DNA from 2 places in the Pullulanibacillus sp. KACC 23026 genome. Region 1 is predicted to be linked to the other one. Evidence: predicted binding sites of a transcription regulator. Region 1 holds the regulator's gene; the other holds the start of a gene.
What was found. The regulator LexA, encoded in region 1, represses DNA repair genes until DNA is damaged. The targets are predictions, from matches to a motif close to CGAACATATGTTCG.
Positions count from the first base shown of each region.

Region 1 (4,940 bases):
AAAAAGCCAAATTAGTCTTGGCTTTTCCTCCATTTTTGAAATTCCAGAAAAGCCTTAAATTCATCTTTGTCAACGCCACTGTCCATCGCTTCTTTGACAATTTTGATCCAGTCCGAATCAAGCTCGTCACTGGATGGAATAGCGTTATTTAAAATGGAATCGCTTTGATCTTCATCAATTAAACTTGTGACACTGACATTTAATACCTCTGCCACTTTTTCAATAAATTGAATCGAGGGATTGCTTCTCAGATTTCTTTCAATTGTACTTAAATAAGACTTAGCAACGCCGGCACGCTCTGCTAACTCGGTGAGAGACAATCCTCTCGATTCTCTTAATTTCTTTATTCTATCTCCTACCACTTGAGTTCCCTCGCGTTCTCTTAATCGTGGGTCTGCTTTCACTTCTTCTCTTATTATTCCATTAATTGAAGAAAATAAAAAGAGACCATTTTACTAAAAATAATAACATTCTCCCAAAAAAAACCAACTTCCCATGACTTTTCAGTTAAAAGAACGGATTGGCATGTCGATTAAATTAGTTCTTCTAACTTATTATAATAAAAAAGATTGCAAAAAAACAGAACAGGATGGCAATTTTTTTACAGATCTTGAACATTATAGGAGCAAATACCCATTTTGATGACAGATAAGGAAAAACCACTCTTCTATAACTTCATAATAGAAAAAGTGGTTTATGTCTAAAAGAATACATTTTATGTCATAAATAGGGGTAAAGACTTCCCCCCCTATCCCTTTAGAAAGTAAAGACTTCCTTTAAACTTACTTCATTTGTTTTTGCATAGCTTTCATCATCTGATTGATCTTTTTCTGCGATGGATTTTGCCCCATTTGCATCATCATGACGCGAAGCATATTTTCATTAATTGGCGGATTTTTCTTCAAGTAATCCATCATGTATTTACGTGCTATAAAGAATCCTAACACTACGCCAAGAATGACGCCTACGATTCCAATTACAATATATAACCAAACCATGAGTATCTTCCATCCTCCTTTAATCCCACAACGATGCGCATAATCTTTGTAGTTATTATAATAATCCTATCTAAGTTTACACTATCAATGAATGAAGTACAACTCTATTCAGAAGCGTCTTTTCACAAATCATGACTGCTTATTTTACTTTCTTAATCAAATGCTTTTTCGTCGCGCGAAGCCAGCCGCTACGCTCTCCAGTGCGGTCGACTGCAAAAAAGTCAGGCTGAATGGAACGACATACTTCAAACAATAACGTCTCCGTCAATAAGCTTCCGCTGCTTTTTAAAGTTAATTGCCGTTCTTTAATCTCTAGACGTGAATGGCTTTCCTGATGGTTCGACTCTAGCATAATAACCTGCTCTCCAGCTAAACTGGTATAGCCGATCTGCTCCTTTAAACGGCGCTTTAGCAGACTTTCCATTCGAAAGACAGGAATAGTCTCGGTAATAAAGTCGATTTGTTTCTCAAGCTGACATCGCTCATTCGGATCGGTGGTATGAAACGCCTCTGAAAACAATTGAGCTAGCAAAGCTTCTTTTCCAGTATACGCCTCTCGGACCTCTTCTTTTATAATAAAAATATCATAATGCCTCATAGCCATCCCTCCGACTCACAGTGTTTGTCCATATTATAGACAAGACCCTCTGAAAAAGCTGTCGAATGAGAAGAAGAAACACCTACTATATTTTGTCACACTGACACAGATTTTACCGATTCAGAATGTTCGCTTAGAATTTTGGTCGCGCGGTATGGGAGTGAGCTCCTTTACTAAAGCCGCAAACCACCTGCTGCTAGACTCAGGAGTTGTCCTTCTGATGCTTTCAAAAGATCATCTGATTTGCTTGCGATTCACCGACTTTCGCGAATCGGCACGAATACCTTCTGCCTATTAATTAGGCAATGGTTTCTGTAAAGGCTACTTTGAGCGAACTTTTGCGGCTAGCCTCCTGTTCAAATCAACCGATTCTGTTCTCGGATATAGACTAAAAAAGACCCATCATGACAGGGTCTCTTTAAGATCATTTACTTAATAGGGGCTCCCCCCATTTGAACAATCCTCAACAAGAGTAAGTCCAAACAAATCGATTCTAGTGCTTACTTCTCCGTTCCTTGGATTGCTTTAATTTGAGCGGTGTGACATCGTCCCCATTAGGATCAACGACTTTGATGGTATGCAAATGATCTTTAAAACCCGAACGGAATGCTTCTAAATAGGCTTGACGCAAATGAGCCTGTTCTTTTTTCTCTGCAGGTGTCAACCCTTCCGACTTTGATTTTCTTGATAGTTCTGATATACGGGCAAGCTTTTCTTTCTCTAGCATTATTACTCTCCTTTAAACAGTAGGCTGCTTCCATAAACTTTATTGCTTCTTAACACACGAAAAATAGCAAGAAGCTTTTAGAAAAAAGCCATGACGTTTGACTCCTAACTACACCGACGGCAGCCATTTAGTTTCAAAAATGAATGACATAAGCTTAACGTATTAAAAAGAGATGTTCAAGTCCTCTGCTTTTAGTGAGGCACCCCTGCACCCGCAATCTGATTTGCAGTGCCACCGGGTTCATTCTGATCGGTTGGAATCAGCAGGGTTTGTCCAGCTTTAATTTGATCACGATTATGTAATTGATTGTTCGTTTCCACCCATGACATAAATTGTGCGGCAGACATTTTCCCTTTATATTTCTCGCTTAATGACCAAAGCGTATCACCACGTTGGACCTTTATTGATGCGGAATGACTGGCATCTGATTGTTTCAAATCGTGCACTGTAAAAGCAATACACGCTACAATTAAACCGATAAAAACTATATATAAGACCGAATAAGAATGTGATTTGGATAGTGATGGTGAGTGTTCCATTTAAAATCCCCCTGCAACGAATGTATGTTCGCTTTATATAATAATAGGAATACACGTTCGTGTCAAGCGTTCTTTTCGAACGAATGTTTGCACCTTATATGGGAGCATGCTATACTTTTAATAGAGAACGAATGTTTGGGGAACGAGGAGCTTAGGAGGGACATGGGATGGAATTATCAAAACGGCAACAAGCGATCGTTGATTTTATTCGAAGCGAAGTAGATAAAAAGGGCTACCCACCATCAGTACGAGAAATTGGAGATGCCGTCGGCTTAGCTTCTAGTTCAACCGTACACGGCCATTTATCGCGATTAGAGAAAAAGGGAATCATTCGGCGCGATCCAACTAAGCCTCGCGCTATTGAATTAATACAGCCCGGGCAAGACTTACCGCGTACACAAGGGGAAGACAGTCTGATGCTGCCGATTGTTGGACGAGTGACAGCTGGTGAGCCGATTACAGCTATTGAAAATGTTGAAGATTACTATCCTGTTCCTGTCAACATGGTAGGTCATGAAGAGGCTTTTATTCTAAATGTGGTTGGGGAAAGTATGATTAATGCCGGCATTCTTGATGGAGATAAGGTGGTCGTGAGGCAGCAGAATACCGCAAATAACGGCGATATTATTGTTGCGATGACCGAAGAGGATGAAGCCACCGTTAAACGTTTTTTCAAAGAAAAAGACCATATTCGTCTTCAACCCGAGAATCCTTTTATGGCACCTATTCTTGTACCAACCTGTACGATTCTAGGAAAAGTAGTCGGTGTTATCCGAGAGATTCATTAAATGTAAGAGGCTGGGACAAAACTAAATTAGCTGACTTAAACTCTGAACACTAAATGTTTATACGTACAGAAGCAAATAGAAGGCGTAGTCAAAATACGGAGACCCCTGCGGGAACAGCACGTGTCCGAAGACCCCGCAAGCAAGCGTTTTTCTTGCTGAGGAGGCTTGGGCCGTGCCCGAGGAAAGCGACGTATTTTGACGAGCGTTTCATAATTGACTTAACTTATAAATGAAAAACCGAACCCATCACGTTAATCTGTGAATAAGTTCGGTTTTTTCTATTCGTAAACTACGCCTGTCCCAGCCTCTTAGTGGTTCAATCATTCCTCTTTAAGTTTTTGTCGGAGTATTAAACGTTCAAGATATTTCTCCTTTATATAAGAGGCACGATCTTTTAAACCCTCTCAATCTCCCTCTCCCAACTTTAGCGTTTCCTCAAAAATCGACATATGAAACTATCTCCACTCATACAAGTGCCTCTGCTGACTACTGACAAACTCATTAGATCTATGGGCCCCCTTTTAGTTGTTAAGTATTTGGTTCTAATAAACCATTAAAATTGGCGCATGCCATGAGGGAATTTTACTATACAAGGGAATAGAAAACGGCATACCTTATCGAAGAAAGGAGAAGGTGTATGTGATTTTACATCGGAATAAGTTTAAATGGATGGGTGGTGAAATAAATGGAGAATCATGAAAAGGATTTACAAAAGGCAATAAAAAAATTACAGAATACTAGAGAGGGCAACAAATTAAACGACACCCGAGAGATCCAAGATGGAATTAGCTATGTAATAAAAGATTCGAAATATCAAAAAACCATTGAAGTCGATCATTCATTTAATAATATTTACATCTCATTTAATAATAATTTCTATTGCTGCAAAGAACCCCCGCCTATTCCCACTATCATGTTGACTTCACAAAAATATTTTTCGAAAGTTTCTAATGGAACAATTTTAGGATCGGACTTAATAATTTCTGTAAATTCGTTTGTAGATGATGATGGAACGCCCATTGAGGCGTTTCCTAAGTTATATCAATACTTCAATTTGTATATAAACGGAGTCATTCAACAAAACGGCGTTGGTTCTGTTGATCCTTTCCAACTCACTATTAAAAACGGCTCCATTCTAGATAAGGATGATCCGATTTCATTGGAATTTGTTATGACTAATACTTTATGAAAGGAGGTGATAACCATGGCAGCTTCGCTTATTCCCCCTAACCTAAAATCATATAAATACTATGCTCCTGCTAGTGCTGGGACTGTTACAGGTTCTGATCT
Region 1 is NZ_CP119107.1:3,301,941-3,306,880, forward strand. It holds gene PU629_RS15370 (helix-turn-helix domain-containing protein) at 12-362, opposite strand; gene PU629_RS15375 (YneF family protein) at 783-998, opposite strand; gene sirA (sporulation inhibitor of replication protein SirA) at 1,138-1,596, opposite strand; gene PU629_RS15385 (DUF896 domain-containing protein) at 2,090-2,323, opposite strand; gene yneA (cell division suppressor protein YneA) at 2,515-2,862, opposite strand; gene lexA (transcriptional repressor LexA) at 3,030-3,650, shown strand; gene PU629_RS15400 (DUF4183 domain-containing protein) at 4,336-4,839, shown strand; gene PU629_RS15405 (DUF4183 domain-containing protein) at 4,855-4,940, shown strand, end outside.

Region 2 (4,940 bases), 2.3 Mb from region 1:
GGTTTCCAAAATTAAAGGAAAATCAGGTACGAAAGTCACACTGGAAGTAAAGCGACCTGGTCAAAGCCATGTTTTGACCTTTGAAATTACAAGAGGAAAAGTGCCTTTAAAAACAGTTAGTCAAAAGACCTTTCAACAAGATGGGAAGCTTATCGGTTATATCGCCATTCAATCGTTCAGTGAGAATACCGATAAAGAATTTGCCGATGCTTTAAAAACGCTTGAATCTAAGAACATTAAAGGACTTATTATTGATGTGCGAGGCGACCCGGGCGGTTACTTAACAGCTGTTAAGAACATTGCAAATGACCTGATCGCAAGCTCGAAACCTATTGTTCAAATTCAAAATCGGGCAGGCCAAAAACAGCTTATTACCTCTAAATTGAAACAGAAGAAGCCTTACCCAATCGTAGGTATGATTGATGGTGGCAGTGCTTCTGCAGCTGAAATTCTTTCGGCAGCCCTTCATGAAGCAGGCGGTTATCCTTTAGTGGGGGTTAAATCGTTTGGAAAAGGAACAGTTCAGCAGGCGGTCTCTATGACAGATGGCAGTGAGCTTAAACTAACCATGTTTAAATGGCTGACACCGGATGGCAATTGGATTCACAAAAAAGGGATCCAGCCGACGATTAAAATACAAGAACCGGATTATTTCTTTACCACTCCGATTAATTTGAAGGATGATCAGACGTTAAAGCCAAATACAACAAATGATCAAATTGCCGATGCACAAAAAATGTTAAAAGGCGTGGGCTTTGATCCCGGCCGCGTCGATGGCTATTATGATGCGTCGACTGAGACAGCTGTTTCTGCCTTCCAAAAGACGAATCAGCTTCCTGTTACAGGTGTGATTGACGCTAAAACCGCGAGTTCACTTGAAGACAGTGTCATGAAAGCCGTTAATGATCCGAAAAATGATCTTCAGCTTCAAGAAGCTTTAAAAGTCGTAACAGGTGAGTGATTAAGCGAGCTCATCCTTGTCAGATAGAAATTAAAGGATTTTTAGTAACAAATGTCGAATTCTATCCGTACGTTCTACGTGCGGATTTTTTTATTTAGATAGGAACGTCCTTTTTCTGTATTAAAATACTGTTTCTGAGTGTTAAAGGGCTTATAATAGACATTAGGAAAACCATTTGAGTAGTTGGTAAATGGTCACCATGACGACGAATGATATAGGTAAAGTCCAGACATCCTTTAAAAACTGACTTATAGAATGAAATAAAATCGGGGGACCAGCATGATGATCGAGGTATTAAGATTTTTGGAAAGTATCTTTTTTCAACCGTTAACTTACCTATTCATATTAGGGCTGTTATTATTAGGGCTTCAGCGTGTTCGACGAGAAAGACGTTCGTTCGGCCTAAAGGTATATGGGACATTCAATGAAGTGTGGTATGCAATAGGGCCATCGCTTTTGATTGGTCTTATTGGGTCAATACTAATGATGGGAATAGGGGTTGCTCTACCTACTGGAATCGTGATTTTGTTAACCCTATCTTATATTATTACGATGCTTAGCTTGCAGTTTCGATATTTGTCACCTCTGCTCGCAGTTGGTCTAGCGATGATCCTTACTTATTTTTTTCCATACTTTCATTTGGGAGGTCACAGCGGTTGGCTAGGTTCATGGATCCACGATATCCAATCGAAGTGGCTTTGGGATTTAGGAGTCTTTCTTGCTATTGGTGCGTTAATGGAAGGTGTTCTTCTCTATGTATGGGGCTGGCGCCATTCTTCACCAAGACTTATTAATAGTAAACGAGGGAAATGCGTTGGCGCACATGAAGCGAGTCATATGTGGATATTGCCCTTTCTCTTCCTGCTTCCTGTAAGCGGGCACCTCCAGCGTATGGGCTGGTGGCCGCTCGCACAAGGGACGTCTTTTTCCATCGTGCTGTTCCCAATTGGTGTCGGCGTTCAACAATTAATTACGTATGCTTTGCCCAAAAAGGCGATTCGACTTTCAGGATTATGGGTGATAGTAACAGGTGTCATCCTTGCTATTTTGGTTGCAGTCAGTTATTTTTATCTATCAACACCTTTATTGCTCTCGGCTGCTATATTTGGCATTTTAAGTCGGCTCGGACTAGTGCTTTGTCATTATTATTTATTGGATAACAGCCCTTTTCACTTTACGGATGTTTCGAATGGATTGCGTGTTGTCGGGGTTATCCCGGGAACACCGGCAGCAACCATGGACGTTAAGATCGGTGAAGTTATTGTCAGTGTTAATGGAAAAGCTGTCACTTCTGAACAGGAATTCTATGAAGCCCTTCACCTTAATCTTGCCTATTGTAAAATTGATGTGATTGATGAAGAGGGGGAAATCCGCTTTGTAAAAGGGATGACCCACGAAAATGATCTTCACCAAATCGGATTTCTTTTTCTTGAACCATCCAAAAGGACAAAAGCCTTTGATGGACTCGCTTGAGAGACTAAATCCTGAAAGCAGCTAAAGCTCTTCCCAGAGTTTTGGCTGTTTTTTTTGTTAGGGTTAGAGTAACAAGGATGCGCTAACCTCCGCGAATCGGGCCAGAATGCTGAAATAACGGACTGACGTTACGCCTATTTCGATTGAGCGTAACGAGAATACGCTAACCTCCGCTAAACGGGGCTTGAATGCCGATATAACGGATTGACGTTACGCCTATTTCGATTGAGCGTAACGAGAATACGCTATCCGCCCGCGAATGGGGCCGGAATGACCAAATAACGGACTGTCGTTACGCCTATTTCGATTGAGCGTAACGAGAATACGCTAACCGCCCGCGAATGGGGCCGGAATGCCGAAATAAGGGACTGTCGCTACACCTAATTCTGAAAGGCGTAACGAGAATACGCTAACCTCCGCTAAACAGGGCTGAAATGCCGAAATAAGGAAATGCCGTTACGCCTATTTCAGTTGAGCGAAACGAGGAAACACTAATCGTCAATTTCAATAGAGGTGACACATTCACATAACAAAAAAACAGGAATGTTTGTTCGCTTATTTTAGGTGTTTTAAGAGTACCTATGTTATACTTATAAAGAAAACTGATAATAAAAACACTTAGCGCATTAAGTATGACTCATTTACTGAATGAATATCTAAGACCAGGATGCTTAATTATATAGATTCGAGAAATATGGAGGTCATAAAGGAATGGGCTTTGAACTTGTTTCCAAATATCAACCTCAAGGCGATCAGCCGAAAGCGATTAAGGCTTTAGTGGAGGGCATTAAGGCAGGAACACGGCATCAAACGCTTCTTGGAGCAACAGGTACAGGAAAGACGTTTACGATGTCTAATGTGATAAAAGAAATTAATAAACCAACGCTTATTATTGCTCATAATAAGACGCTTGCCGGTCAGCTTTACAGCGAATTCAAGGAGTTTTTTCCGAATAACGCGGTGGAATATTTTGTAAGCTATTACGACTACTATCAACCAGAAGCTTATATTCCACATACTGATACATTTATTGAAAAGGATGCCAGCATCAATGATGAAATTGATAAGCTACGCCACTCAGCTACCAGTTCTCTGTTTGAACGGGATGATGTCATCATTATAGCGAGCGTCTCCTGCATTTACGGCTTAGGTTCTCCTGAAGAATATGGGGCGCATATGATCTCGATTCGACAAGGGATGGAAAAGGAGCGCGATCAGCTTCTTAGAGATTTGGTCGATAACCAATATGAACGCAATGACATTAATTTTATACGCGGAAAGTTTCGTGTGCGCGGGGATATTGTTGAGATCTTTCCAGCTTCACGTGATGAGCATTGTGTGAGAGTGGAGTTTTTTGGAGATGAAGTGGATCGAATTACGGAGATCGATGCTTTGACGGGGGAAATTATTGCCGAGCGTGATCATATTGTGATTTTTCCAGCTTCTCACTTCGTAACCGGTGAGGAGAAAATGAAGGTTGCCATTAAGCGAATTGAAGCGGAACTTCAAGACCGTTTAAAGGAGTTAAGAGACGAAGGGAAGCTGCTCGAGGCTCAGCGCCTTGAATCGCGGACCAATTACGATCTTGAGATGATGCAGGAGATGGGTTTCTGTTCAGGAATTGAAAATTATTCCCGGCATTTGACACTGCGCGAAGCAGGCGCGACACCTTATACGCTGCTGGATTATTTTCCTAAAGATTTCCTAATCATTGTAGATGAATCGCATGTGACCATTCCACAAATAAGAGGGATGTATAACGGAGACCAGGCGCGTAAAGGGGTGCTGGTCGAACATGGTTTTCGTCTTCCTTCGGCCAAAGATAATCGACCGCTTCGATTTGAGGAATTTGAAGAACACATTTCTCAAATTGTGTATGTCTCAGCCACACCAGGTCCTTATGAAGCCTCCCATTGTCCGACAATGGTTGAACAAATCATTCGTCCGACTGGTTTGTTGGATCCGCCAATTGAGGTTCGTCCTATTGAAGGGCAAATTGATGACCTGCTGGGAGAAATTAATCAGCGTGTTAAGAAAAATGAACGCGTTTTGGTTACCACGCTTACGAAGAAAATGTCTGAGAATCTTACGGATTATCTCGCTGAAATGGGTGTGAAGGTTTCTTATTTACACTCGGAGATCAAAACACTTGAACGAATTGAAATCATTCGCGACTTAAGAATGGGTGTGTTTGATGTTCTCGTTGGGATCAACCTTTTACGTGAAGGATTAGATATTCCTGAAGTTTCTCTTGTAGCTATTTTGGATGCGGATAAGGAAGGATTTCTCCGATCTGAGCGTTCACTCATTCAAACCATTGGACGTGCCGCTCGTAATGCTAACGGCCAGGTCATTATGTACGCGGATAAAATCACCCAATCCATGGAGATCGCGATAAAGGAAACGCAGCGCCGTCGTGAGATTCAGGAGGCTTATAATAAAGAGCACGGGATAACCCCGCAGACCATTGTAAAGGATATCCGGGATGTCATTCGTGCCACACGTG
Region 2 is NZ_CP119107.1:999,336-1,004,275, forward strand. It holds gene PU629_RS04335 (S41 family peptidase) at 1-961, shown strand, start outside; gene PU629_RS04340 (PDZ domain-containing protein) at 1,241-2,434, shown strand; gene uvrB (excinuclease ABC subunit UvrB) at 3,146-4,940, shown strand, end outside.
Region 2: a site for LexA is predicted at 2,975-2,988, ahead of uvrB (excinuclease ABC subunit UvrB). Genes of this name have one in related genera too.